Pleurocapsa sp. PCC 7327: one gene and its partner. The protein of the gene in region 1 binds, or shares a complex with, the protein of each later gene. Links are inferred from orthologs where the notes say so. Each region holds a gene or a part of one and is shown on either strand. Other genes may lie near its edges. The genes, in order: dnaB and dnaG.

Evidence for each region.
Region 2: the proteins of dnaB (region 1) and dnaG are in contact, whole or in part, in a crystal structure (PDB 2R6A), measured with the Geobacillus stearothermophilus proteins. The link is inferred for Pleurocapsa sp. PCC 7327 from one-to-one orthologs. Residues at the interface, in WP_033016901.1 of Geobacillus stearothermophilus: Ser13, Glu15, Ala16, Gln18, Glu91, Leu92, Asp94, Ala95, Val96, Pro97, Thr98, Ala99, Ala100, Asn101, Tyr104, Tyr105, Ile108; in WP_049624496.1 of Geobacillus stearothermophilus: Lys456, Leu457, Leu458, Pro459, Ala460, Asn463, Ala464, Leu467, Leu535, Leu536, Ile537, Ala538, Gln544, Glu545, Asp548, Tyr549, His552.

The regions. Positions count from the first base shown.
Region 1 is NC_019689.1:310,219-325,797, forward strand. What follows is about bases 1-2,839. They hold dnaB (replicative DNA helicase), read left to right. Parts: upstream 1-664; coding sequence 665-2,014; downstream 2,015-2,839. Other genes in these bases: PLE7327_RS24650 (hypothetical protein), read right to left, coding at 236-376; PLE7327_RS01310 (glycosyltransferase family 39 protein), read left to right, coding at 2,041-2,839. Also shown: more of PLE7327_RS01310, read left to right, coding at 2,840-3,645; PLE7327_RS01315 (glycosyltransferase), read right to left, coding at 3,709-5,922; metH (methionine synthase), read left to right, coding at 6,401-9,985; purD (phosphoribosylamine--glycine ligase), read right to left, coding at 10,708-11,970; bchD (magnesium chelatase ATPase subunit D), read left to right, coding at 12,150-14,156; PLE7327_RS24655 (hypothetical protein), read right to left, coding at 14,163-14,327; PLE7327_RS01335 (phospholipid carrier-dependent glycosyltransferase), read right to left, coding at 14,411-15,579. UniProt on the Escherichia coli protein: The main replicative DNA helicase, it participates in initiation and elongation during chromosome replication. Travels ahead of the DNA replisome, separating dsDNA into templates for DNA synthesis.
Region 2 is NC_019689.1:3,236,776-3,252,436, forward strand. Bases 5,413-8,333 are described here. They hold dnaG (DNA primase), read left to right. Parts: upstream 5,413-5,884; coding sequence 5,885-7,783; downstream 7,784-8,333. Other genes in these bases: PLE7327_RS14510 (acetyl ornithine aminotransferase family protein), read left to right, coding at 7,901-8,333. In the rest of the region: PLE7327_RS14475 (hybrid sensor histidine kinase/response regulator), read right to left, coding at 1-476; PLE7327_RS14480 (response regulator), read right to left, coding at 483-914; PLE7327_RS14485 (response regulator transcription factor), read left to right, coding at 1,483-2,217; PLE7327_RS14490 (CsbD family protein), read right to left, coding at 2,350-2,532; PLE7327_RS14495 (SGNH/GDSL hydrolase family protein), read left to right, coding at 3,207-4,148; PLE7327_RS14500 (Gfo/Idh/MocA family protein), read right to left, coding at 4,343-5,410; more of PLE7327_RS14510, read left to right, coding at 8,334-9,220; PLE7327_RS14515 (DUF1338 domain-containing protein), read left to right, coding at 9,217-10,158; PLE7327_RS23540 (hypothetical protein), read right to left, coding at 10,183-10,386; PLE7327_RS14520 (hypothetical protein), read left to right, coding at 10,421-11,143; PLE7327_RS14525 (hypothetical protein), read right to left, coding at 11,238-11,522; PLE7327_RS24890 (patatin-like phospholipase family protein), read right to left, coding at 12,497-12,643; PLE7327_RS14540 (cation:proton antiporter subunit C), read left to right, coding at 13,111-13,446; PLE7327_RS14545 (cation:proton antiporter), read left to right, coding at 13,443-14,882; PLE7327_RS14550 (Na+/H+ antiporter subunit E), read left to right, coding at 15,043-15,432; PLE7327_RS14555 (hypothetical protein), read left to right, coding at 15,429-15,661. UniProt on the Escherichia coli protein: RNA polymerase that catalyzes the synthesis of short RNA molecules used as primers for DNA polymerase during DNA replication.

The DNA of each region.
Region 1 (15,579 bases):
CATAAAGACACAATTCTTATTGAGGCATCCTCATTTCTAGAGGAACCACGGGTTCTATCACGGTGAAATAATCTACAAAGTTGTTACCGAAGACGTGGAAACTGAACCAGAACGAGGAGTGTAGCTACTAGGGACAAGGCATGTAGAGACGCGATCGCTCGCGCCTCTAAAACTATCCAGATTCAATGCCTGGTAGATCGTGTCGAACAATGACCATTCGATCGCTTACCTCGTATTAGTTGACAGCGTAAGCAACCCTGAGCGCCCACACGATCAGGGCAGCGATCGTACCTAACACGAGTAATGCCGAGACAGCGACAACCGCAGGTTTGTCCGCTCCCTCGAATTTCATAATTCCACGATTTAGATCTGACATAGAAGCTTGGCTCCTTTCTCAGGTTAAACGCGCGATAAAATACTATTCCTCGTCCAGATTAGCGAAGATTAGCCCTCATTGGGCGAACAATAAAAAGATTTAATAACTGCTTTAGCTTTGTTGCAACAGCGCGATCGCGTCGCTGATGATTGGCTACCTATCAAACCAGGGATTGCTAGGAAAAAACCTGTCACTCCGAGGCTTGCGGACATCTTTATTTATACTAGATGAGAGATAGAAGTAGCGCCAGCCCAGTATAGGAGTATATCAAGTATATCAAAGATTCAAATGACAGAATTTTTTCCTCAGATTTCTAACAACTCTCTTCCCCCTCAAAATATAGAGGCTGAGGAATCTATTCTAGGCGGAATTTTACTCGATCCAGAAGCGATCGGACGGGTTGTCGATGTGCTTTTGCCAGAAGCTTTCTATGTAAAAGCACATCAGGATATTTATGAAGCTGCCCTGAAGCTTCACGCGCAGGGCAAACCGACGGATTTAATGACAGTTACCAGTTGGCTGCAAGACTGCCACCTGCTAGAGCGAGTCGGCGGGACGATGAAATTAGTTCAGTTACTAGATCGTACTGTATCGGCTGTCAATATCGATCGCTATGCGGCATTGGTAATGGATAAATACCTGCGCCGTCAATTGATTTCAGCAGGACACGAAATCGTCGATTTGGGTTACGATACGGCAACCGAATTAGATATCGTTTTAGATGAATCAGAGAAGAAAATTTTTCGCCTGACTCAAAAGCGTCCTCAAGAAGGTTTGATCCCTATTGGCGATACTTTAGTTCAAACCTTGAACGATATTGAAAAACTGCATCAAAAAGTTGCTCAGCCGGGAATTCCTTGCGGTTTTTACGATTTGGATGCTATGACTAGCGGTTTTCAGCGTTCCGATCTTATTATTATTGCTGGAAGACCGTCAATGGGGAAAACCAGCTTTGCTCTTAATATCGCTCATAATGTTGCCAAACAAAATCTTCCAGTTGCTATCTTTAGCTTAGAAATGTCTAAAGAACAGCTAGCCTTAAGATTGCTAGCTAGCGAAGCAGGAATTGAAAGTAATAAATTGCGATCGGGGCGACTTTCTCAGAAAGAATTAGAACCTTTATTTGAAGCTTTAGGAACGCTTTCTAGTCTACCCATTTTTATCGATGATACTGCCAATGCGACAGTCATGCAAATGCGATCGCAAGTCCGTCGCCTGCAAACAGAACATAAAGGAGAAATAGGATTAGTTTTAATCGATTACCTCCAATTAATGGAAGGAAGCGGCAGCGATAATCGCGTACAAGAATTGTCGAGAATTACCCGTTCTCTCAAAGGATTGGCACGGGAAGTTCAGACGCCTGTTATTGCTTTATCCCAACTCAGTCGCGCCGTCGAATCGCGAACTAATAAGCGTCCGATGATGTCAGATTTAAGAGAATCGGGTTCGATCGAACAAGATGCAGATTTAATTATTATGTTGTATCGCGATGAATATTATCATCCAGACACCCCCGATCGCGGCATATCAGAAGTTATCGTTACCAAACATAGAAATGGGCCTACAGGCACTGTCAAACTGTTATTCCAGCCCGAATTAACTAAGTTTCTTAACTTACAAAGAAAACAACCTTATTAATTTGCATCAAAACTATTAGAGCGTCAATGAAAAAAAATTGGTTGGTTTGGAAAAGAAGACAAACTTCTCTCACTCATCAAAGATGGTTTCAATTGCTACTAGCTATCCTCTTAATTATTGGGATTTTTTTTCACTTCTTCAATCTCGATAAAAAACTCTATTGGCACGATGAAGCCTATACTTCTATGCGAGCAGCTGGCTATACTCGTACAGAACTCGATCGCGATCTATTTCCAGATAGTTTACTTTCAGTTGAGGACTTACAAAAAGCTCAGCAAATTAAGCCAGGAAGTACATTTAAAGATACAATTAACTCTCTTGTCATAGAAGATCCGCAGCATCCACCTTTGTATTTTTTAATGGCTCGTTTTTGGATGCAAAGCTTCGGCAGTTCTCTGACAGCATCGCGAACTTTACCCGTATTGATTAGTCTTTTATCATTACCATTAATCTATCTTTTATCCCTAGAATTATTTTCTTCAAAACTAGCTGCCATACTCGCGACAATTTTTTTAGCTCTCTCTCCTTGCGATATTCTTTTTGCTCAAACGGCGCGACAATATAGTTTACTAACATTGACAGTAATTGCTAGTAGTTTAGTGCTTTTAAAAGCCTTAAAAATTTCTAACTGGAAAACTTGGAGTCTCTATACTGTAGTCTGTACGGTTGGATTTTATACCCATCCCTTTTTTATTTTGACGCTAATCGGTCATACCGTCTTTCTTCTTGGTGTTTGGTTATTTGATAAGTTAGAAATCAAAAAAATCTTATCATTTGGATTGGCGATCGCTGCTACGGCTATTCTTTATAGTCCTTGGATATTTGTCCTTACTACTAACTATCAACGTGCCTTAAATACGACTGACTGGGCGCGTTTGAGGGTCGAGTTATCTTATTTAATTAAACTCTGGACTTTGAGTTTTACTTCTCTATTTGTCGATCTAGATTTTGGCTTTGATAATATCCAAACTTACGCCATAAGATTTCCGTTTGTTTTACTTATTCTTTTCTCTGCTTATGCTGTCTGTCGCCAAACAAAGCAATCGACTTGGCTATTTATTATTACAGCAATTTTTGTTCCTTTCTTGTTACTCGCACTGCCAGATTTAATCTCAGGAGGAAAGCGCTCCGCCGTAACTCGCTATCTCCTTCCTAGCTTTCCAGGCGTGCAATTAGCTGTCGGTTATTTAATGGCTCGATTACTTATCAAAGGAAAACAATTTTGGCGAATAATTTTTGCGGCGATAATGTCAGTTACTATTTATTCCTGTACGCTTAATGCTTTAGCCGATACTTCTTGGAGCAAAGATTTGAGCTTTCATAATTGGGAAGTTGCTAGAACAATCAATGCGAGTTCGTCACCCTTACTAATTAGCGATCGCGGCGACGATTGGACTAATCTTGGCGACTTACTTTCTTTAGGTTATATACTCGATTCCGACGTTCGCCTCGCATTGTTTAGTTATCCGACTAATCCAGAAAAAGTTCGGGAAATCTTGGCAGAAAATCAATCTGAAGTATTTGTTTTTCGTCCGAGTACAAAACTATTTTCTGCTATAGAAAAAGCGGGAGGTAAACTCGAAACTGTTTCAGTGCAAGGTAGGCTTTTGAAGCTTAGTTCTCAATCTTAAATCTTTATCTAGATTGCTTTTTGATAACTGAAGAATTCATTCATTCCCCCTCTCTAGTTATAGCTAAGTAGATTTAGGCAAAAGTACTTTTGCTTTCTTATTCGACCAAATTAAAAATACTATCGGTCGCAGTAAAATTTTTATTAGAAGCCAAAGCGATCGCAGTTCTCCTGGCGCATCTCGGCGCTGCCACTGTTCTGGATGACAAAAGAGAATATCTACTAAACGTCGATAGCGATCGAGATCGAGCGTTTCAAATTTAACTCGTACTCTTAGCATTTTTTTGGTCAAATTAGTATAAATCAGTTGCGCTTGCAGCTTTAATCCTTCTTCAGGAATTTCTAAGGTTAAAATGCTGCTTAAATCGACAGGTTGCTTCAATTCGATTTCAGCCCCTATTTCGGAGAGTTTGGTCATCGTGCCGCAGACAGTCCCTTCGCTGCTGGTTAAGCGTACCTTATGCTGAACGGGCAACCATTCATAAATGTCTGTTTTGGGAACGTCTAGCAAACCTAATAAAGCAACGCCAAGAATAATTAGGTTGTAAACATCCCAAACTAAAATCAGACTGAAACCATTCGTATGAGTAGAATCGAGCAGCCCTAAACTACTACAAAAACTGATAGAAATTCCAACAAAAAATACGATCAAAGGTAAGGCTAGCGACCAATTATACTGACTTTTATGTCTAAAAATCCCTTTTGGCGTCACTCTAAACCCTTGTCCGAAGGGATTGAGCATGACTTTGATAATCGTAATAAATAGGGGAAAACACGATGGAATCGCATAGACGTCGGAGAAGATTAAAGAACGCGATCGCAAGTTTAACCAAGAAAAAGCAGTTAACTGGAGAAAATAATAAGGAACGAAGAAATAAAGCATTTCTTGCATGCTGACGACAAGCGGCTCAATGCTAAAGAAAGTGTAGAGGATCGGCAGCATTAGGAAAAACAAACGAGGAATAATCGCAAACCAAGTCAAAAATCCTTCTAAATGCGCCAATCTTTGTCGTAAGCTCAACCCTGGTATCGTGAAAGGATTAGAATCGATAAAAAGTCCCTGTAGCGTACCCCGCGCCCAACGGATTCTCTGAACGATATGGGCAGCCATGCTTTCGGCTGCCAATCCCGCACTCAAGTTTTCATTGAGATATACTAATTCGTAACCTTTTGCCGACAGGCGAATCCCCGTGTAGTAATCTTCGCTAATCGAATCCGTCACGAAACCGCCGACTTCTAAAAGAGCGCTACGCTTGACGATAAAAGAGGTTCCCGAACAAACGACGCTACCCGCACCATCCTTAATCAATTGAACTTGGCGATAAAAAATTTCTTCTTCAGAAGGTAAAATCTTTTCTAATCCTAAATTGATAGCAATGGGATCGCTATTGTAAAAACTTTGCGGCGTTTGAACTAAAGCAATTTTGTTATTTTGAAAAAAACCTACCGTGCGCGTCAAAAAGTTTTTGGCGGGGATAAAATCGGCATCGAAAACAGCAATCAATTCTCCTTTAGTTTTTTGAATGGCATTGTTTAAGTTGCCAGCTTTTGCAAAATGGTTTTTTACTCGCGAAATGTAATAACAGCCTAGTTCTTTAGCTAATTTTCTAATTTCTGGTCTTTTGGTATCATCTAATAAATAAACTTTTTTGTTAGAATAATCTATAGCTTGACAACCAATAATCGTTCGCCGCAAAACAAATTCTGGTTCGTTATAAGTAGGAATTAAAATATCGACTGAAGGAAAGTAGGTGCCATCTTGGACGGCTTGACTGTATCGGTCGGCTTCGCGACGGCGATCTTTGATATCTAGCATTAAATATAGCTGGATGGTTCCTCCGGCAACCACCATCATTTCTAGGAACAGTAAGGCAAGACTAAAAATCCCATCGAGGGGGTTGGAGAGATTTAGCGTAGAGAACAATCGCCATAGGATATAGCGAAGGGTTAAAGCCAGTAAAATACATACAACTATCGTCCGCGACCAAGGTTTGGGTTGGGGCGATAACTTCATGATTGTGTATACAATACTAAAGAGAATTATTGTCGGAAATAATAAAAAATAGGGATTGCTAAACTCCGGTACGGCTAACCAAAAAGGAGGATTTTCTTGCCAGAAATACAACCGTTCAAAAAGTTCTGAAATCGTTCTTTCCTCAAGAAACCAGGCAGTTGCGATCGCTCCGAAAAACCCTATTATTCCTAAAAGGACTAGCGTGGCTGTCCGCAGTGGCAGTATTGAATTACTCGGTTCGGCAATGGGTTTAAAGATTTGCATGATAAACGGCAAATTAATAATTAACAGTGAAGTATTGGGGAATTAATTATAGATGTCAACTCCCATTTTGCCTATGACACCTCAAGCTGATTTAGCATCAGTTAGTCAGTAACGTTGCTGTCAATTTTACACTTCTTAATAAGAAATTCGGTTAAATCTTGCCCAAAAGCTTTTACTCTTCTGCCTTCGGTAAGAGTTTGACAATAGGTTGTTTTCATGCATGTCAGTCTATAGAGAAAATAAACTTTCTAGTTGTTCTATCCCAAATCTTGACTCAAACGAAGCCGTGTGACTTCTCAAGAACAAAATAGATAGTCGTTGAAGTAAACTATATCGAGAGCTGGACTTTTTTCTCCTGTGTCCCTCCCAAATCCCCAGATTTTTACACAATAATGGTAAAAGGCAAAAAAGCGTATATTTTTAGATAAAGCTAACGCCCATCGCTTTAAACGAGTCGCATTAACCTATGAATTGACCCATGAATAGTTCCTTCCTCAATCGCCTTCGCAGTCCAGAACGTCCCGTCCTCATCTTCGACGGTGCCATGGGAACTAACCTGCAAATGCAAAATTTGACCGCAGAAGACTTTGGCGGTTCTCAATATGAAGGATGCAACGAGTATCTGGTACACACCAAACCAGAAGCTGTAGAGGCGGTACATCGAGGCTTTTTAGAGGCGGGTGCGGACGTAATTGAAACCGATACTTTTGGCGGAACTTCCATTGTATTGGCAGAATACGACTTGGCAGACAAGGCTTATTATCTCAACAAAACTGCCGCCCAACTAGCCAAGCGAGTCGCCGCAGAATATTCCACGCCTGAAAAACCTCGCTTTGTGGCGGGTTCAATGGGACCGGGAACCAAACTGCCAACGTTGGGACATATTGACTTCGATACGCTTAAAAATGCCTATGTCGAACAAGCAGAAGGACTTTATGACGGCGGAGTTGACTTATTCGTCGTCGAAACTTGCCAGGATGTCCTACAAATTAAAGCGGCGCTAAATGCCATAGAAGAAGTTTTTCTCAAAAAAAGCGATCGCATTCCGCTCATGGTTTCTGTCACTATGGAACAACAGGGAACTATGCTCATCGGAACGGAAATTGGCGCGGCGTTAGCGATTTTAGAACGCTATCCCATCGATATTTTGGGTCTCAATTGCGCGACGGGACCCGATTTAATGAAACCTCATATCAGATATCTCTCCGAAAATTCTCCCTTCATTATCTCTTGTATTCCCAATGCAGGATTGCCAGAAAACCTCGGCGGTAAAGCACACTACCGATTGACTCCGATGGAGTTGAGAATGGCATTGATGCACTTTGTCGAAGATTTGGGAGTACAAATCATTGGGGGTTGTTGCGGAACTCGTTTCGATCATATCCGACACCTCGCCGAGATGGCGAAGGATTTAAAACCCAAAGAACGTCATCCTCACTACGAACCATCGGCGGCATCAATTTACACCACCCAACCTTATATCCAAGACAATTCTTTCCTAATTATTGGAGAAAGATTGAATGCCAGCGGTTCTAAAAAATGCCGCGATTTGTTAAATGCAGAAGACTGGGATGGTTTGGTTTCTCTGGCAAAATCTCAGGTCAAAGAAGGCGCACACGTTCTCGATGTTAACGTAGATTACGTGGGAAGAGATGGCGTGCGCGATATGCGCCAATTGGTCTCTCGTTTAGTTAATAATATCACCTTGCCACTGATGTTAGACTCGACAGAATGGCAAAAAATGGAGGCAGGATTAAAAGTTGCTGGCGGGAAGTGCATTCTCAATTCCACTAACTATGAAGATGGCGAAGAAAGATTTTTAAAAGTCTTAGAATTAGCCAAAAAATATGGTGCTGGCGTCGTTATTGGCACTATCGATGAAGAAGGAATGGGAAGAACGGCAGATAAGAAATTTGAAATTGCCAAACGGGCCTATCATGCTGCTGTTGAATATGGAATTCCGCCTCGCGAAATCTTTTTCGATACGCTAGTTTTGCCTGTTTCTACGGGGATTGAAGAAGACAGAGAAAATGGCAAAGCAACCATCGAAGCTGTTCGCCGCATTCGTCAAGAATTTCCAGAATGCCATATCGTTTTAGGGGTTTCTAACGTTTCTTTCGGTTTAAATCCTGCCGCACGTCAAGTACTCAATTCAGTTTTCTTGCACGAAGCAATGCAAGCTGGTTTGGATAGCGCGATTGTCAGCGCTAGTAAGATTTTACCCCTCTCTAAAATTGAACCAGAACATCAAGAAGTTTGTCGAGATTTAATTTACGATCGCCGTAAGTTTGAAGGAGAGATCTGCGTTTACGATCCTCTCACTAAGCTAACCGAATTATTTGCTGGAAAAACCACTAAACGCGATAAGTCCGCTGAAGCTAATTTACCTGTAGAAGAAAGGCTAACGCGCCACATTATCGACGGCGAACGAATCGGTTTAGAAGAAGCTTTAGAAGAAGCACTCAAGCAATATTCTCCACTAGAGATTATTAATACCTTCCTGTTGGATGGAATGAAAGTTGTAGGAGAATTATTTGGTTCGGGACAAATGCAGTTACCATTTGTGTTGCAGTCCGCACAAACAATGAAAGCTGCGGTAGCGTATTTAGAACCTTTCATGGAAAAATCAGACACCAATGGAGGTACTAAAGGAACGTTTGTCATTGCAACGGTAAAAGGCGATGTTCACGACATTGGTAAAAATTTAGTCGATATCATTCTTTCTAACAATGGCTATAAAGTTATTAATCTAGGAATTAAACAACCAGTAGAAAATATTATTCAAGCTTATAGAGAACACAACGCCGATTGTATCGCCATGAGTGGTTTATTGGTAAAATCGACGGCGTTTATGAAGGAGAATTTAGAGGTATTTAACGAACAAGGCATTACCGTTCCTGTTATTTTAGGCGGTGCGGCACTAACGCCAAAATTTGTTTATGAGGATTGTCAAAATACCTATAAAGGTCGAGTCGTTTACGGAAAAGATGCCTTTGCCGACCTTCACTTCATGGATAAATTAATGCCTGCAAAAGCCGCAAATCAATGGGACGATATTCAAGGATTTTTAGGCGAATATGCTGAAGAGAATGGCAAAGGAAAACATCAAGAAGCTGAATCAGAATCTCAAGTTAATCCCGATACTTTAATTATCGATAAAGCAGATAGACAAGAAGCAGAATCCCAAAAAATAGATACTAGACGTTCTGAAGCAGTAGAAGTTAATATCAATCGTCCTACACCGCCATTCTGGGGAACAAAAATTTTACATCCAGGAGAAATTTCTCTTGAGGAAGTCTTCTGGTATTTGGATCTGCAAGCTTTATTTGTCGGACAGTGGCAATTTCGAAAACCAAAAGAACAATCGCGGGAAGAATACGATCGCTTTTTAGCCGAGAAGGTTTATCCTATTTTAGAAGAGTGGAAGCAACGAATTATTAAAGAGAATTTGTTGTATCCGACAGTAATTTATGGCTATTTCCCCTGTCAGTCTGAGGGAAATACTTTATTGGTTTACGATCCAGAAGTTATTACAACAGAGGGAAAGATACCAGATAATTTGGCACCCATTGCGACATTTGAGTTCCCGCGTCAAAGATCTGGTCGTCGCCTCTGCATCGCCGATTTCTTTGCACCCAAAGACTCTGGTATTATCGATGTCTTCCCCATGCAGGCGGTGACGGTTGGAGAAATTGCTACGGAATATGCCAAGAAGCTATTTGATGGCAATGAATACACAAATTATCTCTACTATCACGGTATGGCAGTACAAACGGCGGAAGCGCTAGCAGAATGGACGCATGCCAGGATACGGCGGGAATTAGGATTTGGCGATAAAGAACCGAATAATATTCGCGATGTCCTGCAACAACGCTATCAGGGATCTCGTTACAGCTTTGGTTATCCTGCTTGTCCGAATATTGCAGATCAGTATAAGCAGTTGGAGTTGTTGAAATGCGATCGCATTAATATGTATATGGATGAAAGCGAGCAATTATATCCCGAACAGTCTACGACGGCGATTATTACTTATCATCCGGTAGCGAAGTATTTTAGTGCTTAATGTGATGGCAATACCTGATTATCAAACAATTATGCTACCTCTTCTTAATCCTCTTCTTAATTATGCAAGCGATCGAGACAAGAGCATTCGCTTCGTGAAGCCATCTCTTAAACATTAAAATCTCGCCAAGAAATAAATTTCTTGGCTAACAGCATAAGTCCATTAAAATAGACTAAAAGCCTTATTTAGTCATCATTTAGTCCTAGAGGCGAGGACTTTTGCGATCGAGCTTGGGAATTCATTCCCTTGTTGAGTGAAGCGTAGGTGAAAGATCTGAGCTAAGCAAAAACCCCGAAGCTATTAATGTTAGGTTTCTAGAGAAATTTGATGAATTTATTGAGTTTCAATAATTAAAAAAAGAACAAATAGATCTAATTATTTATCTGAATTATCAATAGGAAACACTTTCATTTGTTTCCAAAAATACTGTCCTAGCTTTTCTAAATCGTTAAGCTGCAACAAACCCAAACGAATTGCGTGCTCGTTAATTTGGACGTTTTTTCTAGATTTTTTTCAATCAAACCGCTCATAGTTTTTGGTTAAGTAATCTATACCTGGCGCGGCGAGTAGGAGCTTTAGATGAGAGGGCGATCGCTAGTAGCAATGAGGAGGAGAAGATTAAGCTCTTAGCCTTTAAAATTCCTCATGTGCCAAGACATTAATTTCTTGGCTAATATACCAAGTTTACTGAAGTGGACTCTTTATCAATTTGTGCAACAGAACTATTTCCTGACTCGATAACCGATGTCGCGTCGGCAGTACTTGCCTGCAAATTCGATGCAATCTACGGCTTGGTAAACGCGAGCGATCGCATTTGCAAACGTATCTCCCGTTGCAGTTACGCCGAGAACGCGACCGCCGTCAGTAACGAGTTGCCTGTTTTGGAGTTTCGTTCCCGCATGAAAGACAATTGCGCCTGATGCTTCGGCTTTATCTATTCCCGCGATCGCCATTCCTTTTGCATACGCTCCCGGATATCCGGCAGAAGCTATGACTACGCATACTGCACTGCCTGCTTTCCAGCGCAGCGGCGGGAAGTCGGCTAGTCGTTTTTCTGTGCAAGCGAGGAGCAGTTCGTCTAGAGGAGTCTCTAACAGAGGAAGAATAGCTTGCGTTTCTGGATCGCCAAAGCGACAATTGAATTCTAGTACTTTAGGCTCGCCTTGAGGCGAAATCATCAAGCCCGCATAAAGAACGCCTCGATAGTCGATTCCTCGACGGCGCAAGGCTTCAACAGTCGGTTTGAGGATGTCTTGCTCGATCTGCTGCATTAATTCTGGCGTAGCTATAGGAGCTGGGGCATAAGCGCCCATTCCTCCCGTATTGCTGCCCGTATCGCCTTCCCCAATGCGCTTGTGGTCTTGTGCCGGGAGTAGGAAACGGACGGTAAAACCGTCAGTTAGCGCGAGTACTGAGACTTCTTCGCCTAGCAAATACTCTTCAACGATTAGCTTGGTAAAGCCTTCTCGAAATAAAGTATCGATCGCAGCTTGCGCTTCTTCTACAGTAGCTGCTACGATAACTCCTTTTCCGGCTGCCAATCCGTCGGCTTTGACGACAATCGGCGCACCCTGTTGGGCAATGTAGGTTTTAGCGGCTTCGGCTTCTGTAAAGGTAGCCGATTTAGCAGTGGGCACGCCAGCTTCTTCCATCAATGCCTTTGCCCAAGACTTGCTCGCTTCGATTTGTGCTCCCGCTTGAGTGGGACCGAAGACTTTAATCTTATCGCGTTGGAGGCGATCGGCAATTCCCAGAGACAGAGGGAATTCCGGTCCGACTACCACCAAATCGATTCCTCTTTCTTGGGCGATGCGAGCGATGCTGTCGAAATCGTCTACCGATACCGCAATATTCTGACAGCCTTTTAGCCCTGCCGTGCCACCGTTACCCGGAGTGCAAATACAGCTTTCTACCTGGGGAGATTGTAGCAGTTTCCAGGCTAAAGCGTGTTCCCGACCCCCATTTCCAACAACTAGAACTTTCACCCTGCGCGATCTGTCTAACGTTTCATCTTTTAAGATTATCAGGGTTTTGGATAAGATAGAGGCGATCGCACCATAAATTCGTCGATCTACCAAAAGCGCGATCGCGCTCCAACCTTTGAAGCCAACCCCCTTTGTGTTCTAAACTGGATCGTGCCAACCCAAATTCATCTTTCATTCCAATGCCTGCTCTAACAACTTCTCGCACTAGCCTGAGCTTTCCTTTAACTGCCGTTGTCGGACAAGAAGCCATCAAACTCGCTCTGCTATTGGCTGCCGTCGATCCGGGATTGGGAGGGGTGGCGATCGCGGGTCGTCGGGGGACGGCAAAATCGGTATTAGCACGGGGAATTCACGCCCTACTGCCGCCGATTGAAGTCATTAAAGGCAGCCCTTTTAATTGCGATCCGGCTAACCCGGACGAATGGGACGACAAAACGCAGCAATTGTATGGGAATGCGGCAGAAATTCCTACTGAAGTCATTCCTGCGCCTTTCGTACAAATTCCTTTAGGCGTGACAGAAGATCGACTGTTGGGATCGGTAGATGTGGAAGAGTCGGTCAAACGAGGGGAACCCATCTTTCAACCCGGATTGCTGGCAGAGGCGCACCGAGGCGTGTTGTACGTCGATGAGATTAACTTGCTCGACGACCAAATTGCCAATCAACTGCTAACCGTTTTAAGCGAAGGGCGCAATCAGATCGAACGGGAAGGGATTAGCTTTCAGCATCCATGCAAACCTATCTTAATTGCCACCTACAATCCAGAAGAAGGGGCGCTGCGAGAGCATTTACTCGATCGCATCGCGATCGCGCTTTCGGCGGATGGCGTGTTAAATTTAGACCAGCGAGTGGAAGCCATTAATCACGCGATCGCCTACGCCAATTCTCCCCAAGCTTTTATCGAGCAGTATGCTGGCGAGATAGACGACCTTAAAACCGAGATTATTCTGGCGCGGGAATGGTTGAAAGATGTCAAGATTAGCCGCGACCAGATTGCCTATCTCGTTGAAGAAGCCATTCGCGGCGGGGTAGAAGGACATCGGGCGGAAATTTTTGCCGTGCGAGTTGCCAAAGCCGCCGCCGCCCTAGAAGGACGCGATCGCGTTACGGCAGAAGACTTGCGAAGGGCAGTAGAATTCGTTATCGTGCCCAGGGCAACTCTACTGCAACCGCCACCGGAAGAGGCTCCCCCACCGCCTCCACCGCCTCAAGAACAGCCCAAAGACGAATCGCAACAAGACCAAGAGGAGCGAGAAGAGGAAAACCCAGAAGAACCCGAACAAGAACCCCCAGGCATCCCAGAGGAATTCGTTTTCGATCCCGAAGGAGTCGTTCTCGATCCCGCCGTGCTTTACTTCGCGCAGATGGCGCAGCGACAAGGGAAATCGGGAAGCCGCAGCTTGATTTTTTCGGAGGATCGAGGGCGCTATATCAAGCCGATGCTGCCCAAGGGCAAGGTCAAACGCATCGCGGTAGATGCCACCCTGCGGGCGGCTGCCCCCTACCAAAAAGCCCGCCGCTTGCGCCATCGGGATCGCAAGGTGATTATAGAAGAAGGGGATATCCGGTCAAAGCGACTCGCCAGAAAAGCGGGGGCATTGATCGTATTTGTGGTGGATGCTTCCGGTTCGATGGCCCTCAATCGCATGCAGTCGGCAAAAGGCGCAGTTTTGCGATTGCTTGCTGAAGCATACGAGAATCGCGACCAAGTTGCCTTGATTCCCTTCCGAGGCGAAAGGGCAGAGGTCTTGTTGCCGCCGACTCGTTCGATTGCTTTAGCGCGACGGCGCTTAGAAACCTTGCCCTGTGGCGGAGGTTCTCCTTTAGCCCACGGTTTGACGCAGGCGGTACACGTGGGGATGAATGCCAAGTTGTCTGGCGATATCGGTCAAGTGGTCATCGTGGCGATTACTGACGGACGAGGAAATATTCCCTTGGCGAGATCGCTGGGCGAACCCTTACCTGAAGGAGAAAAGCCAGATATCAAGGGAGAGTTGTTAGAAATTGCTGCCAAGCTTCGTGCCCTGGGGATGAAGCTGTTAGTCATCGATACGGAAAGCAAGTTCGTATCGACTGGATTTGCCAAGGAGATAGCACTCAAAGCAGGTGGCAAATATTATCACCTGCCTAAAGCCAACGAACGCGCGATCGCGCAGATGGCTAAAGGCGCGATCGCGTCTCTATAAATTGGTTTAACGCCCCCCAGGCAGGTCGAGAAAAAGAATTGCCATAATCAGAGCAAGAGTGACGAAGGGGACGACAGCAAAAACGAATAAGATTATGGGGGTCAACTGAGGATTTCTCAAGATTAGGTCGAGAGGAGTTCTGAAATTTGAGAACTTTTCTGAGTTTTTCATCTTCGTTCCCCTACTGCTAGTAAGAGATCTATGCTTCTAATTTATCGGCTGGCGCTTTTGTAGGATTCGGTGCGAATCAATTCTTATAAAAGAGGGGAAAGAATCATCCAAGCTTTAATTAGGTTTCCCTGCATGAGGGCGGCAATGCCATTTAACGCCTGAATTTCGCGGTCATCGGGTTTGAGTTCTAGGGCAGGTTGAAGTACCTTCTGTGCTGCTTTGGGTTGCCAGTCATAGAGATAGACAAAGGCAAGATAGGCATGAGCGTAGGCGTTGTTTGGATCGAGTTGTACGAGATTTTTTAAAGCCGCGATCGCGCTGGGCGCATCTTCTTGCAAAACTCTAGCTAAAACTAACCCATAAGTCCAATCCAATTTTTTGTCTCCAATTGGAGACATTTTCGTCAAACGATATTCTAAAGTCTGTGCTGCTTGCTCTAAATAGTCTTGAATGGGATCGTATTGATTCAGGCGTGCAACTTGCTCGAACACGGGTGCCAAGCCTTTCGGTCCTTTTTGTAAATTTAACGCTAGTTTTCTCAATTGCGTGACCAAATCTAATTCTGGTGCGGGTACGGCAGGCGCATTGGGGTCGATCGCAATGGTGGCTGGGGGAACGGTTAAGGGATAGGTTTCTCCCGTGGCGCGATTGAGATAGGTAGCAGTGAGGATATAATCGCCCCCCGCGACTTCTGCATCAGGAAGCATGGCAGTCTGTTCGATGACGCGAAAAGCTTGACTGGTAGCATTGGATTGTCCCGAATATAAAGTTCCCATGCCAATGCCGCGATCGTGCAGCCAAAAAGAATTCGAGTTAGATTGTGAAATTTCCTTTGGAATCCAAGTCAACAATACTAAACCCGATTCTAATTGTTCCCAGGAACCCGACCACTCGTAGGTAATAGGGACGGGAACGCCAGGAGGAACTCTAGTAGGAACGATGACGCGATCTAAGTACACCTTTTCCCTCGTTTGAGAGAGGGGTTCGACGGTAACGGAAGGCGATCGCCGATGATAAAGCTTGAGAGTAGTATCATCTGGCAATTGCCAACTTTGCTGGAGACGAAAGGCTGGATTAGTCTCTAAACGGTTAGCGAAGGCTAATTGTGCTTCTCGTGCCATGCCATTATCGCCTGTTTTGGCCAGCAACCAATCGAGCGATCGCTCGTCCTGCGCCACTTGTTCTACACTAGAACCGAGTTCTCGTCCGTATACCTGACGTTTTTCTAGTGCCCCAAAATAGTTGAGCGTAT
Region 2 (15,661 bases), 2.9 Mb from region 1 along the record:
TGTTGCCGTTGCTTTTCCAATTCTTGATTCTGATGCTGGAGAAGTGCATTACTTTCTTTGAGCTGTTGGTTTGCTAGTTCTGCTGCTTTTTGCGCGCGATCGACGCGAATAGCATTGCGGAGAGTCTGAGCGAGCGTTTCTGGGGATACTCTGGTTTTGGAGAGATAATCAGAAGCCCCTGCTTTCATCATCTCAACGGCAATTTGCTCGTCTCCCTGACCCGTCAGGACGATGGTGGGAACTTTCACCCCTATTGAGTATAATTCCTTAATTAACCCCAGTCCATCGCGATCGGGTAAAAGATAGTCTAGGAATATACAATCAAAGTGGGTATTTTGGAGTAGAGCGATCGCGTCCCGGGCATCGCCAGCTTCGGATAATTCCATTCTTATGCCTGCTTTTTGGAGCGAGCGGCGTAGTGCTAAGCGATCTACTCGATCGTCATCTACAATTAAGATTTTGAGTGTATCCTTCATTCCTGCTCACGGCATTTCACACAGCATCCAATACTTATTTAGAGCCGATACGACCTCTATAAATTTAGAAAACGTAACGGGTTTGAGAATATAGCCTGCCACACTCAAGTTGTAGGCTTCTAACTTATCTCTGTCTTCATCAGAGGTTGTCAAAACAATTACTGGTATCGCCTTCAGTTGAGGGTCAGCTCGCAGCTCATGGAGGAATTCCAACCCATTCATTTGAGGCATATTGAGATCTAGCAGAATGAGACGGCGTTTTGGAGGAACCACCGGAGGTTCTCCATCTTGGGAGCGCAACATTGCCAAAGCCTTTAATCCGTTCTCGGCTATGTAAAGGGGATTGGCGATCTGGTTTTTTTTAAATGCTCGCCGGACGTTCATCACGTCAACTTCGTCGTCTTCTACTAGCAAAATGTTAATCGTTCTATCCTCCATTCATTTGCCGCCATTGCGTTACCGTTTGTTTTTATTTAACCACGGTAACAGTTACGGCATAATCGTCAATAATGCTAAAGCATTCTTTACTTAAATGTCTTCAGCTATTGGTACAAATTACTACAACTAGCTATCTATGTCTTAAGTTAGAAATTGACGCTTTTAGTCATGGTCTATCATCTCGTTTGAATCCTTATCATTAAAGTTAGTTTTGGGAAATTAGAAGGGAAAGCGCGATCGCTCCAAGTCTATTTGAAAACCGATAGTTACGCTGCCACAGCGTCAGCCGGTCGGAGCAGTCGGTTCTTGTCTCGAACTAAATATTGCGAGATATTATTCTGCTAGTTTTTTTTGGCTTAGCTCTGCCTTACAATAGATAGGCGTTACATGATTTTTCATTTTTTCTGAAACATCAAAACAAACGCATCTGCCAAAAGAATTTCTTAAGGCTCAGCCCGTCTCTTACTTTTGATAGATGAAATTAACCAAATCGATCTTTCACGATGATAAAAGCATTGTCTGTCGGAAGTAATAACACTTTGATTTTTAGCAGCTAATAAGTTTAGTAATGAGTGAAATTCGCGTTGTTATCATCGAAGACCACGATCTAAGCCGGATCGGTTTAAGTGCTGCTTTGCAGCAAGTTGAAGATATTAAAGTTGTTGGCGAGGCAGCCAATGGTCGTCAAGGGCTACAAATTCTAGCAACAACCAAGCCGGATGTCGCGGTAGTCGATATCGGGTTGCCGGATATCGATGGGATCGCAGTGACGCAGCGGCTCAAGCAGTCTCAGGACAATGCTGACGCAGCGCGAACCAAAGTTCTCATCTTGACAATGCACAAAAGCGAGAACTCTGTCATGGCGGCTTTTGCAGCTGGCGCCGACTCATACAGTCTCAAGGATGTGAGTTTGGAGAATCTGGTACGAGCGATTCGGACGACAAATGAAGGGAATGCCTGGATCGATCCAACGATTGCCCGTATCGTTCTCAAGCAAACTCGACAGCCCATTCCTAACGAGCCTCCCAAAACCGTCGAGGAGCGATCGCTGGCAAATACAAGAACGATTAGCTCTCTAGATACAGAAGCTCAGCAGATGATCGAAACTTATCCCTTGACCGATCGAGAACTGGAAGTTTTAGAGCTAATTGTTGCTGGTTGTAATAACCTGCAAATCGCCGAAAAGCTGTACATTACCGTCGGCACGGTTAAGACTCACGTCCGCAACATTCTTAACAAGCTATGTGCTGACGATCGCACCCAAGCAGCAGTCCGCGCCCTGCGCTCTGGTTTAGTAGAATAAATAATTAACGTTGTTAGATTTATTTTTCTTTCCTAAAAAACATTTCACAGATGAAAGCCGCTCTTAATTTTTACGAATCTATGAGCGGCGTTTTGCTTCTATTCAGTTCCTCGATCGAAAATTTAAAAGGCTTTAGTCAAGCGATTTTTTAACTTCGTCTTTAATGTTTTCTACGGAGTGCCTAGCTGCTGCTTCGGCTTGCTTAGCTTTTCCCTCAGCTTTATCTTTAGGATCGCCCGTAACTTCTCCTACCGTTTCTTGAACTTTCCCTTCAACATTTTTAAGAGTTGCTTCAACTCTATTTTCGGTACTCATGTGAATAACTCCTTTTTTTTATTAGTTATTTTTTGTTTTTGACAATTATAAAAATAAATGGTAATGCGAAAGTAAATCTTCCAACTAAAGGAATAAGATTAATAAAATAAGAATCTTTCTAAAGAGATAAAGTTACAGAAGTTGCTATACTGAGACCCGCACCCTGGTTGAGTGACAGAACTCAAATCGCCCTCACCCCAACCCCTCTCCCACTCTAGGAGAGGGGCTTTCAACCTAAGACTTTTGCCTGAAGTCCCTTCACCCCTTATGGGAGAAGGGATTTAGGGATAAAGGGACGGTAAGTCAGGAAATTCATTTCCTGACAGCTACATCAGTGTTAAGGTTAGAAATCTTCCGCCTCTTCTAACTTTATAGAACCGTTTCCATAGATATGCAAGTTAGATCTTGAAAATTTAGTTGGAGGAAGATATGATTCTTCCTCATTCAGAATGATTGGCGATAAGCTTTAATTGAAAAAAATCTATTTTCATCAGAAAAAGCGATCGCTCTCGAAAATCTTTTTTCTGGATGCGAGTTAGAGATACTCCGTCGTTTCGCGGTAGAGCCTCGACGGACGACTTGAGTAGGCGAACTTCTTTGCCCACCGCGTTCTCCTCTAACTTCGTGAGAATCGCTCTCGCTTTCTGGCTTGTATCTATCTAAGGAGAGGTGGATTGGTTAGAGTCATCTTGCTCGTTGTGGCTGCGGTTGTAGGCTTATTAATCGCCATTGAGATAGGATTGAGGGTTTTATTGGGTTTGGGCGATCGCCCCATTTATATCCCAGACGAAGAAATAGGGTATTTGCTCGCCCCCAATCAAAAAATGCGTCGCTTTGGCAATCGAATTTTTATCAATCGCTATTCCATGCGCAGCGACGAGTTGGCAGACGTTCGCCCTGCCGCTACTTTACGGATACTCTTATTGGGAGATTCGATCGCCAATGGTGCTTGGTGGACCGATCAAGCGCAAACGATTTCTGCCGCGATCGCGCAACAATTACAAGCTAACCTACCTCAGCCTTTCCAAACGGTAGAAGTTCTCAATGCTTCGGCGAATTCTTGGGGACCTCGCAATCAGTTAGCTTATCTCAAGCGTTTCGGCACCTTTGACTCGCAAATCATCGTTTTACTGCTCAATACCGACGACTTGTTTGCGACTGCGCCGACTCCTTTGCTAGTCGGACGCGATCCTAACTACCCCGATCGCAAACCCAACTCGGCAATCGGAGAATTGTTAGAGCGCGTTTTCGTCCGTCCCCAGCCGATTCCTGGTATGGCCAAAGTTTATCAAGAGAAAGGCGATCGCGTCAGTCATAACCTGGTGGCAATTGAAAACATCCACGCGATTGCTTGCCAAAATCGCGCCCAATTCCTTCTCGCGATCGCGCCGCTGCTTAGGGAAGTAGACGGAACCGCACCCAGGGAGTACGAACAAAAGGCCAGATCTCGCTTGAAAGCGTTTGTCCAAACTCGGAAGATTACCTTTGTCGATTTTTTACCGCTATTCAAACACAGCGACCGCCCAACCTTCTTATATCGCGATCGCATTCATCTGACCCCCGATGGCAACCGACTGGTAAGCGATACCCTTGCTCAATTGATTTTGGCTTTTTGATTCCCCCTATCCTCCCCTGAGAAGGGGGTTGGGAGGATCTGAGATCTTGCACCATTCTCAACAACTGCTGTTGTCATTAATTTTCCGGCCGAGCAAAAAGTCTTCTAAAGAAGACCCAATAGGAATTTCAGTCGATTTTAATCGAGTTGCGCTTTGAGCCTAGAACTTTAGTTCTAGGCGTTGATGCTTTGGATTTAAGAAATCGTCACCATCGGCGCGTTAACTGGGTAATTCCAACTCGACTGCTGCCAAGCTTGACCGTCTAGTGCCATTTGTTCGATCGAACTAGCCAAACGCAGCGCTTTGAGTGCCTGTTCGCCGCCGACGGAGGGTTGATTGCCGCCGCGCACGCAGTTGACGAAATGTTCCAATTCGGCGTGAAGTGGCTCGATATTGCTAGTATAAACTTTTTCAATCAAACCATCCTGTCGATAGAGTACTTGTCCGTAGTCCGTCGTGTAGTTAGCCGTTGTTTGGCGATGAATCAAAATTTCATTGTTAAGAAAATCTGCTTCTGTCAGGGAATTCTTACAATGAGCGGATAAACGACGAATTTTGCGATGGGTGACTTTGCTAGCAGTCAACGTTGCTACGATGCCATTGCTAAACCCTAACGTCGCGGTCACGTAATCGAGATAGCCAGAATCGGCAGCGCGACTGCCGCTGGCATTTAGTTTGACTACCGGTGCGGCGACGAGATCCATCAGGAGATCGACATCGTGGATCATTAAATCTAGGACGACAGAAACGTCATTAGCGCGATCCGAGTAGGGACTCATCCGATGAAATTCTAAAGCCAGTAATTCCTCGGTTTTGAGGACTTTACTCAACTCCTGAAAGGCAGGATTGAAACGTTCGATATGTCCGACTTGTAGGATGCAATTAGATTCTGCTGCCGCATTGACTAAAGATTCTGCCTCAGCAATGCTAGCCGCGATCGGTTTTTCAATTAAAGTATGGATGCCAGCATGCAGACAATCGATGCCTACCTGATAGTGCAATTTCGTGGGTACGGCAATACAGACGGCATCTACATAAGGTAACAGGTCTAGATAATTTTCAAAAAAACGAACCCGATATTTACTAGCCGTATCTAAACCTCGCTCGACGTTAATATCGGAGATTCCTACTAACTCAATATCTTTAAGCAGGCTAAGTACGCGGGTATGATGTTGTCCCATATTGCCTACACCGATAACGCCGACGCGAATTGGCTGGAATTGGCTTCTGGGTATTTTTATCCGTTGGTGTCTTTCTGACATCCGCAATTTTACTCCTTTCGACTCCACCACCACATTTGATTTAGGCAATTGTGCCTTTGTGCCTCTAAAACCATCAAGATACTATCATAGCTATTCCACTCGCGATGAATTTCAATATACTTAGTCGTCCTAGAATTTCTCTCATTCCTCAAAAATAAAAGTTGTTTATCGATCGCTGAGGAGTTGTCTGGGATCTTGAAGATTTTTCTGAAATTTTTTAAGGAAATGATGGTTGTAACATGGGCGAGCGCTTAATTTTTGTGGAAATTTATTAATTATTGTTGGAATTACTTTACATGGCAATCTTATATGATTTGTGAGCGGCGCGAGCATGTTGCTTGCACTTCCTAGTTGAAGTACTAAGCAAGCGTTGAACTTAGAAGAATCCTTTGAATCGCAAACAAAGACCAAACCTTCAAGGATAATAACAATAGCAATTAGGCGCTCCTGTGAAAAACGCTCGCTCGAACATCGATGGAAGTTCCTCGCCTTCATCCAGACACGATCGAAGAGGTCAAACAACGGGTTGATATTTATGATGTCATCTCGGAGTATGTCGTGCTGCGCAAGCGCGGAAAGGATTTTGTAGGCTTATGTCCCTTCCACGACGAGAAAACGCCCAGTTTTAGCGTCAGTCCCAGCAAACAAATGTACTATTGCTTTGGCTGTCAAGTGGGGGGAAATGCCATCAAATTTTTGATGGAGCACAGAAAGCAATCCTTCAGCGAGGTCGTTCTCGATCTGGCAAGAAGACATCAAATCTCGATTAAAACGCTAGAACCCGAACAAAGACAGGAACTTCAGCGTCAACTATCTCTGCGCGAGCAACTTTACGAAGTTTTGGCGCTGACGGCGAGTTTTTATCAACATGCTCTCCGACAGCCACAAGGCGAAGTTGCCCTCGATTATTTAAAACGCGATCGCAACTTGAGCGAGGAAACGATTGGGCAATTTCAGTTGGGATATGCCCCCGCCGGATGGGAAACCCTCTACCGCTATCTAGTAGAACAAAAACGCTATCCCATCGCCATTGTAGAACAAGCCGGACTCATCAAACCGCGCAAGACGGGGAATGGGTATTACGATGTATTTCGCGATCGCGTGACGATTCCTATCTGCGACACCCAGGGGCGAATCATCGGTTTCGGGAGTCGAACTTTAGGCGCAGAAGAACCAAAATACCTTAATTCTCCAGAAACGCCTCTATTTGATAAAAGTAAGACCCTATTTGCCCTCGATAAAGCTCGCAATAGCATTGGCAAAGACGAGCGCGCGATCGTTGTCGAAGGATATTTCGACGCGATCGCGCTTCACGCAGCAGGTATTACCAATGTAGTCGCCTCATTGGGAACGGCTCTTACCCAAGACCAGATCCGACTCCTGATACGCTACACCGAATCGAAGCGAGTTATCTTTAATTTCGATGCCGATAACGCCGGAACCCAAGCCACGCATCGCGCTATTAGCGAGATCGAACCTCTTGTGGATGCGGGGCTAGTGCAGATCGGGATTCTCAATCTTCCGGGTAGCAAGGATGCGGACGAATTTCTCAAATCCAGTGCCGATGCAGTAGATACCTATCGCCAACTCATTCAATCTGCGCCTCTATGGTTCGATTGGCAAATTCAGCAACTGATCCGAGGGCGCGATCTCAAGCAAGCCGACCAATTCGAGCGAGTAGCGCAAAATATGGTCAAATTGCTCGATCGACTCGAAGATAGCAATCTACGCAGTTATTACCTTCGCTACTGTGCCGAAATTCTCAGCCAGGGAGATTCCCGAACGATTTCCCTGCACCTCAACAGTTTGCTGGCTCAAATTAAGAAACCCAAACGGCAATTTGCACCCAAAGCCAAACGAACCGTCCAGTCTCCCCCTCTCGTTCTTGCCGAGAAAAGCCTCCTCGACGAAGCAGAAGCCGATCTCTTGGGAATTTATCTACATTGTCCCGAATACCGAAGCGCGATCGTCGAGGCGCTAGAAGAAACAGAATTGTTCTTTAGTCTGCCTCACCATCGCCTTTTGTGGCAGCAGATTATGGAATTGCGCGAAGTTAGCAGCGATCGCCTGATTTCGCAACTACAAGACCGTCTCGTTCAATTTCCCGAACAGGCGAATCAACTATCTCATCTGTTTCAGATTACGGAGACCAAACAGTGGGAAGATAGCACTCGCGCGCCGATTATGATTCGCACGGCGATCGCATCTCTAGAACAAGTCGCTCAAGAAAAATACCGCCGCTACTGTCTTCAACAACTGCAACGACTCGATCCAGCCCAGGAAGCCGAACAAATGCACTATTTCTATCAGGAGATTCAAAATACGACCCAGCGCATTCGAGAATTAGAGAAGCTGCGGCATTGCGAAGGCTAATATCAATTCGTAAAACTAACGGATTGCAGATCGCTAACTTCCCTCACGCACATTTTGGTAACTGTACGTCAAAATTAAAGTATATCTTAATAAAATTTTGCGTTCGTTGATTTTTGAATGCTGAGTATCTCAACCGGACAAACACTGCCTCAAGTTCCTCGAATCATTACACCTTTACCAGGTCCTCGCGCCCAGGAACTGATCGAACGCGATCGCGCCGTATCTTCTCCTTCCTATACTCGCGGCTACCCCTTGGTGGTGGCTAGAGGAGAAGGATCTACGATCGAAGATGTAGATGGCAACGTCTTTTTAGATCTGACGGCGGGAATTGCCGTAACAGCCACCGGGCACGCCCATCCTCAGGTCGTTCGAGCTATCGCCGAACAAGCGAGCCAACTAATACACATGTCGGGGACAGATTTTTACTACGCCCCAATGGTAGAGTTGGCGGAGATGCTCGCAGAACGTGCCCCTTTCCCCAAACCCGAACAAGGGGCACGCGCCCGCGTTTTCTTTACCAATTCTGGCGCGGAATCTACCGAAGGTGCAATCAAATTGGCTCGCTACTATACGGGGCGATCGCGTCTGATTGCCTTTTTGGGAGGCTTTCACGGACGCACCTATGGAGCCATGTCGCTGACGGGTTCTAAAGCCGTTCAGAGAAAAGGATTTGGACCTCTACTTCCCGGCGTTACCCATATCCCTTACGGCACCCATGCCAGCTTGGACTATCTCGAAAAAAACCTTTTTACTTCGATAGTGCCGCCAGAAGAAGTGGCTGCGGTTATCGTCGAACCCATCCAAGGCGAAGGCGGTTATATCGTACCGGAGGATGGCTTTCTAGAACGCCTGCGCCAAATCTGCGATCGCCATGGCATTCTGATGATAGTCGATGAAGTACAGTCGGGAATGGGACGCACGGGGAAATTATTGGCGATCGAACATTGGGGAGTCATGCCCGATATCGTTACCCTCGCTAAAGGGATTGCTAGCGGACTGCCTCTCGGTGCTATCTTAGCGCGACCAGAATTAATGACTTGGCCCCCCGGTTCTCATGCCAGCACTTTTGGCGGCAATCCAGTGGCTTGTGCGGCAGGTAAAGTTACCCTAGAGCTATTGGAAGAAGGGTTAATAGAAAATGCTCGCCACAGAGGAGAAGAGTTGCTCTGTGGTTTAACGCAACTCGCCCAAAAATGCGATCGCGTTTCTCTACCTCGCGGGAAAGGATTGATGGTTGCGATCGATTTATTTGATGACGATGGCAACTTAGATCCCAATCTGCGAAATTGGCTCGTAGACGAAGCATTTTGTCGGGGGCTGTTGCTTCTCGGTTGCGGTAAGGCAGCAATTCGCTTTTGTCCGCCCTTGATAATTACTAGCGAACAGATTCAAGTGGCGTTAGACATTCTCGCCCAATTATTAACAGAAATCCCATGAAACAAGCACAAATCGCCCGCCAACTGTGGGAACGCCTATGGCAAGATTACAGCCGTCGCGTCGAGTATGCTCGCGTCTATCAATCGATAATAGAAGAAGCAGGCGGCGCGATCGCTAACGATCATATCGCTTTTCGTTCCCTGCGCTTAACCCTCGATCGCCCGATGGGAAAAATTAACTTGGGCATTCCCTATATTGCTGATATTGCAGAAGCGTTAGGCTACGAAGTCGCTGGTGAATACGAATTTCCCGATCGATATCTCTCTGCCCGTCACTACCACCATCCCGAACAAGATCGGTTTGACTTACCCAAACTTTTCATCAGCGAACTGGTGGTGGATACATTACCCGATTCCATTGTTCGACAAATCGAAGCAACCGTTAGTTCTGGCAACTTTTTTGATTTAGAGTTCCTCAAACCCAAGATTGAAGCTACATCTACCGATGCAGAGATCGAACAAATTGCTACGGTTCTCCAAACCGCCTTTATTCGCCCTTGGGAACCTCCCAAGCGATCGCTAGTCGAATCAGTTAACCAAGTTTCTCAATACGGTGCCTGGGTTCTTTTGCATGGCTATGCAGTCAATCACTTTACAGGCTATATTAACCGCCAGCATACCCTTCAATATCCCGATATCGAAAGTACGGCTCGCGCTTTGGCACAACGAGGTGTCCCGATGAAAGATGCGATCGAAGGCAGTCGGGGAAGCGGTTTGCGACAAACAGCTACCCAAGCAGTCACAGAATTAGTTGACGTTTGGGACGATGCTAAGGGCGAACTGTCTCAAATTCCGTGGACGTATGCTTATTATGAGATAGCCGAGCGAAATTTTATTGAAATTTCTCCCGGAAAAACTGCCTTGTTTGAAGGATTTCTCAATACACAGGCAAAGAATTTATTTGAGATGACGAGGAGATCGGAGGACAGTAATCAGTAATCAGTTGGTTATTAGTAGATTCACTCACTCATCGGAAAATTGCCAGCAGGAAATATGCTCTACATCCGTGCTACTGCAATAGGAACAAACTGCTTCAAAAGAGGAGTCTATCCACTCGGCATCGCAGGTACGGCAGTGGCAAAAAATGTTATTGCGATTAGTAATTTCGATTTTCGATCGCCATTTCCGTAATTCTGCTGAATCTAGTGCTAAGTTATTGCCTGGCATCTGATTCCTTGAATTCAAAGAGGCTGATTTTTGAGTGTTTAAGCAATTAAGATGGCATTGCCCATTATTAGGAATCGTAGTCTTTTTTTTCACTCTGGCGATCGCGTCTTCAGTTAGAAGTGAAACGCCTCAACAAAAAGGCGATCCTGCCGCACCGAATGAAGCATTAGATTTGAAGCCAGAAATCATCGAAGAAAGCTCCGTTTTGAAGCGATGGTTACAAGAAATTCCCAACGTTTCCGAAGATATTGACGGCGATCCCAGCTTTCGGACGCGCATCCGGTTAGGTTATTCTCAGTTTCCATCTTCTAGCGATGCAGGCGGATTGATTATCGGGGTAGAAGATATTTTTATTGGGAGAACCGGATTGACGTTTAGTGGAGATTATCAAGCGTCTTTTAATGGCGATCGCGAATCAGTCGGCGGCAATTTACACTATTATGTATTGCCTTTAGGAAGTTATTTTAATCTTGCTCCAGTCCTGGGATATCGCTATATCAACAGTGGCGACTATTCTACTGATGGAGTCAATGTTGGGATCCGGTTAATGTTGTCTTTATCGCGTACTGGTGCTGCCGATATTTCTCTAACTCAGAGTTTTGTCTCCCCTGGCGATAGCGAAGAAGTCGGAATGACGACGCTTTCTGTCGGTTATGCGATCGCGAAGAATGTACGATTATCTGCCGATATTCAACAACAAAATTCAACTCAAGACAAAGATAGTCGAGTCGGGATTGTTATTGAATGGATGCCTTAATAAATACCAGGGTTATTTCATTCTGATTGCAGTTACTAAGTACAGGCACTCTACATGACATTCTCTATTTTGGGGACAACCTGGGAGCTACTTCTCAAGCAACCAACAAAATTAATATAACATAACCAATTATTGAAGCCAATAGTATTTCTTGAGTTCTATCCAAAACGATATAGAGAAGTTTAAATACAAGGCGATCGCTTCGATCTCCCAAGCCTTTCTTGGTCGGGTACGAGAAATAAATTTGCTTGTAGTTTTTTCCCGATTTGTTTTTGAATTCTCGTCGAGCTTGTTGAAGTTTTTGAATTTTAGATTTGCGATCGCTTAAGGTTAGCGATCTAATTAAAAATCCTCTAACTCTGGTCTTTTGTTTATTCATTTAAAACTTAGCTTTATCATCTGCCCATCCTGAATAAGTTTACTACGGTTACTACGATCGGTTATTCGATTAGTTCTGTAGAGAAATCGTATTTTTAAGAAAAAATGTTACTTTAGATAGAAGAATAAATATGCAAATTTAGAAAGAGAGAGATTATCGAAAAAAAAAGAAAAATATAAAATTACCTTAAAACTATTTATTTATGCAATCAATCTTAAATCGAGCCAGTCTCTTATGACATCAGCTGACGCATCGTTTTCAGTATGTAAAAATTTTATACAAGTATAAGAAAAACTCAGTAGGGACACTGAGTTTGAATTGATGAAACGATGTTTAAGTAGGCAGGCATAAATAAACGTAAAATATAAAAGTAGTAAACACCTCAAGATTATGAGCAATGCCATCTTCTTAATTAAATAACGAAGCCAGAAAAGATTGAGATCAGAAATTATTCAACTTTGTTGGTTTAATTCTGCCTACCTACTTACGTCAACAACAAGGGACTTTCATCCAACTAAAAAGACAAGCATGGTATTTACTAACCAATTTAAAGAGTTTAGAAGAAGCAATAAAAGCTTATAAACGGCGAGTCGGGATTGAAGCAATGTTTAAGGATTGTAAAACGGGTGAATATAATTTAGAAGGGTCTAAAGCCTCAATAGAAAGATTAACTCGCTTAGTTTTATTGATGGCGTTCGCGAAGCGTGCCGGAGGCAATCTCGCCTACACGAGTTCAACCTTAAAAGGCAAAATAATTACAGCGAAGGGACAACAACAATACATCGGTCGCTTGAGAAAGATTAAACAATCTTTGACTCCAAACAGTAATTTTTGGCTCGGATTATATGGAGATGTCTGGATAATAACAAGAGAATTCGTTGCCCCTAGGGGAGAAGAATTGATGAGACTTAACTCAATAAGCTCCCATTTTATCAGAGAGGGATAAGAGCTATGAACATTATACAGCAAGCTTTCTAGCTGAGTTGCCACCCCGTCAGATAGTAGGGATTTGTCAATTCATCCGTGGGAGGATTGTCTGAAAAGATCCCGTCCCAATAAGCATCCTTACCAATCTCAACGGCACCAAAAATATTAGGAATCGCGCAAGAGGCTAGATCCAAAAATCAATTAATCGCTGCCAAACTGGATTATCGCCTTTTTTCAGAGCATACCAGATCGGAGCCGCACAGATGGCTCCCCCTGAAGTTCCACTTAAACTAACGATCTCGAACTTATCTTGAATGTTATTCTCAAAAAGTGCTTTCAATGCCCCAGCCGTAAAAGCAGCTTGACCTCCTTCTCCTTGGTAAGCGATCGCAATTCTAGTCTTCATGAAAATGGGACTCCCGATAAAAGCTTTCTCGCAATCGAGAGAATTGTAAAATATAAATCATAAAACTTGTCAGCAAAATCTTTATTCAATTTTGTATATAGTTTGCATAGCTAAAAATCAATTTTTTATCAAAATTCTTGCGTTGAAAACTTTATAACACGTATTCTTATTCTTATGGTAGAAATTAAGCGACTGACAAGACTAATGTATTTTTTTATATAATTACGACCAACGCTTAGCCAACAATCAAATTCCATGTTAGAAGCATTCATCTTCGCCACAATATTGTGTGGATTTTTCGGCATTATCCTTAAAAAAAATCTAGTGATGAAGATCGTCTCTATGGATGTTATGAGTACAGGAGCGATCGCCTATTACGTATTGATTGCGTCGCGAGATGGCTTATTTACACCAATTATTTCGGATGTCAAAAATGTCGCTTACTCCGATCCAGTTCCCCAGGCAGTTATTTTAACAGCAATTGTCATTGGTTTTTCGATTCAGGCTCTCATGCTTGTGGGTGTTATGAAGTTGGCACGGGATAATCCCACTTTAGAAAGTAGCGAAATCGAGAAGAGCAATACTCCATGACTAACAACATTACGATCGCCTGGCTCGTCTTACCCTTTTTTATCGGATTTACGCTTTATCTGCTGCCCAGACTCGATCGCTATCTAGCACTAGGGGTAGCATTCGTTTCGGCAGGATATGCCTTAGAGCTATTTTTCGAGGAATCACCCTTAAAGCTAAAGCTACTAGATAATTTTGGCGTTACTTTAGTAGCCGATCGATTGAGTGGTTTCTTTATCCTCACCAATGCCCTAGTAACCGCAGCTGTCCTACTCTACTGTTGGCGTAGCGGAAAGAAGGCTTTTTTTTATATGCAGACCATTATTCTGCATGGCAGTGTTAATGCCACCTTTATCTGTGCAGATTTGATCAGTTTATACGTGGCTTTAGAGGTAATCAGTATTGCGGCGTTTCTCTTAATTGCCTATCCCCGTACCGATCGATCGATCTGGGTAGCATTACGCTATCTGTTTGTTAGTAACACGGCAATGCTTTTTTATCTGGTGGGGGCGGTACTAATCTATCAGGCGCATCATTCCTTTCATTTTGCCGGTTTGCGCGGTTCTCCGCCAGAAGCGATCGCGCTTATTTTTCTCGGACTCTTGGTAAAAGGGGGCATCTTTGTATCGGGATTGTGGCTACCGTTGACCCACTCCGAATCAGAAACTCCAGTATCGGCGATGCTGTCGGGAGTAGTGGTCAAAGCAGGAGTTTTTCCGCTAGTGCGTTGCGCGCTGCTGTTAGAGGAAATCGATCCCATTGTCAGGTTTTTTGGGGTTGGGACAGCACTACTGGGCGTATTTTATGCCGTGTTTGAAAAAGATACTAAGCGGATGTTGGCATTTCACACGGTTTCCCAGTTAGGTTTTGTTTTGGCTGCCCCAGTCGTAGGCGGGTTTTATGCCTTAACCCACGGTTTGGTTAAATCCGCCCTGTTCTTGATCGCTGGTATTCTGCCAAGCCGTAATTTTAAGGAACTGCAACATCAGCCCATCGCTACCCCAATCTGGATTGCCCTGGTTATCGCCAGCTTTTCTATATCTGGCTTTCCCCTCTTGTCTGGTTTTGGGGCTAAAGTTTTGACCACTAAGAGTTTGTTGCCTTGGCAGGTTGTTGGGATGAATCTTGCCGCACTGGGAACTGCCATCTCCTTTGCTAAATTTATTTTTCTGCCCCATGAGAGGATTGAGAAAAAAGAAGAGGTACAATCTGGTTTTTGGTGGGCAATGACGATCTTACTCGGCGGATTAATTGCAGCCAACATTGTATATTACGAAGCTTATACCGTAAACAATATCGTCAAACCGCTAGTAACTATTGCTATTGGCTGGTTGGCATATATTTTGTTTTTTAAACAGACGGGGATTAAATTATCCCGTGCGATCGAGCAATTCGACCATCAGATCGGGCTGATGAGTCTGATGTTAATCTTTCTCTTCTGGATGGTTTGGGCATGAGATCGAGTGCGATTGCATACAGATAATTAAATTAAAAGAGAGTGGAAGAGGTGGAGGTAGTCGAATGCAGCGAAGGATCTCAAGGGTTTGGAAGTAGAGGAAGAAAAGAAAAAAATCTTGCGATCGTACCTTAACTTTTAACTGATTAGACGAACTTGATATGATTAGATATCTGGATTTAATATTACGACTGGCAATCTGGTTTTTGCTCACCGCCGATGCGAGCTTGGCAAATATTATTATCGGTGTTGGTATCGCATTACTCTTGCCCCGCAGCCATACTGCCCCAGGAGCATTAAAAGATTGGCTGCGAACGTTGTGGGAGATTGTTGTTGCGATTCCCAAAGCATATCTTGAGGCTGTGGAAATCATCTTCCGTCCCCACAATCACGAAGATGTCACGATGGAGCGAGTCAAACCCCAACGGACGCCGGGACTCATATTTCTAGATATATTTTTGATTACCTTTACTCCCAAAACCATTGTCTTGAAGTACCACGAAAAAGGCTGGTACGAAGTACACCGAGTGCGGCGGAGGCCACCCAGATGAGCCTACTCTTGATTACTATGATTCTGGCTCTACTGATCCCGATTTATGAAGCTTGCCAGGATGATGATATTTGGCAGAAGATGTTGGCATTTGCCAGTATTGCCACCAAAACCTCGATCGTGATTCTCATGGTATCCGTCCTGCGGGATGATTGGATGATTGGGGTGGTTGCGGTCATTATCCTCAGTGTGGGGAATGCGGGATTAATGCTGCTGGCACATTTAATCAA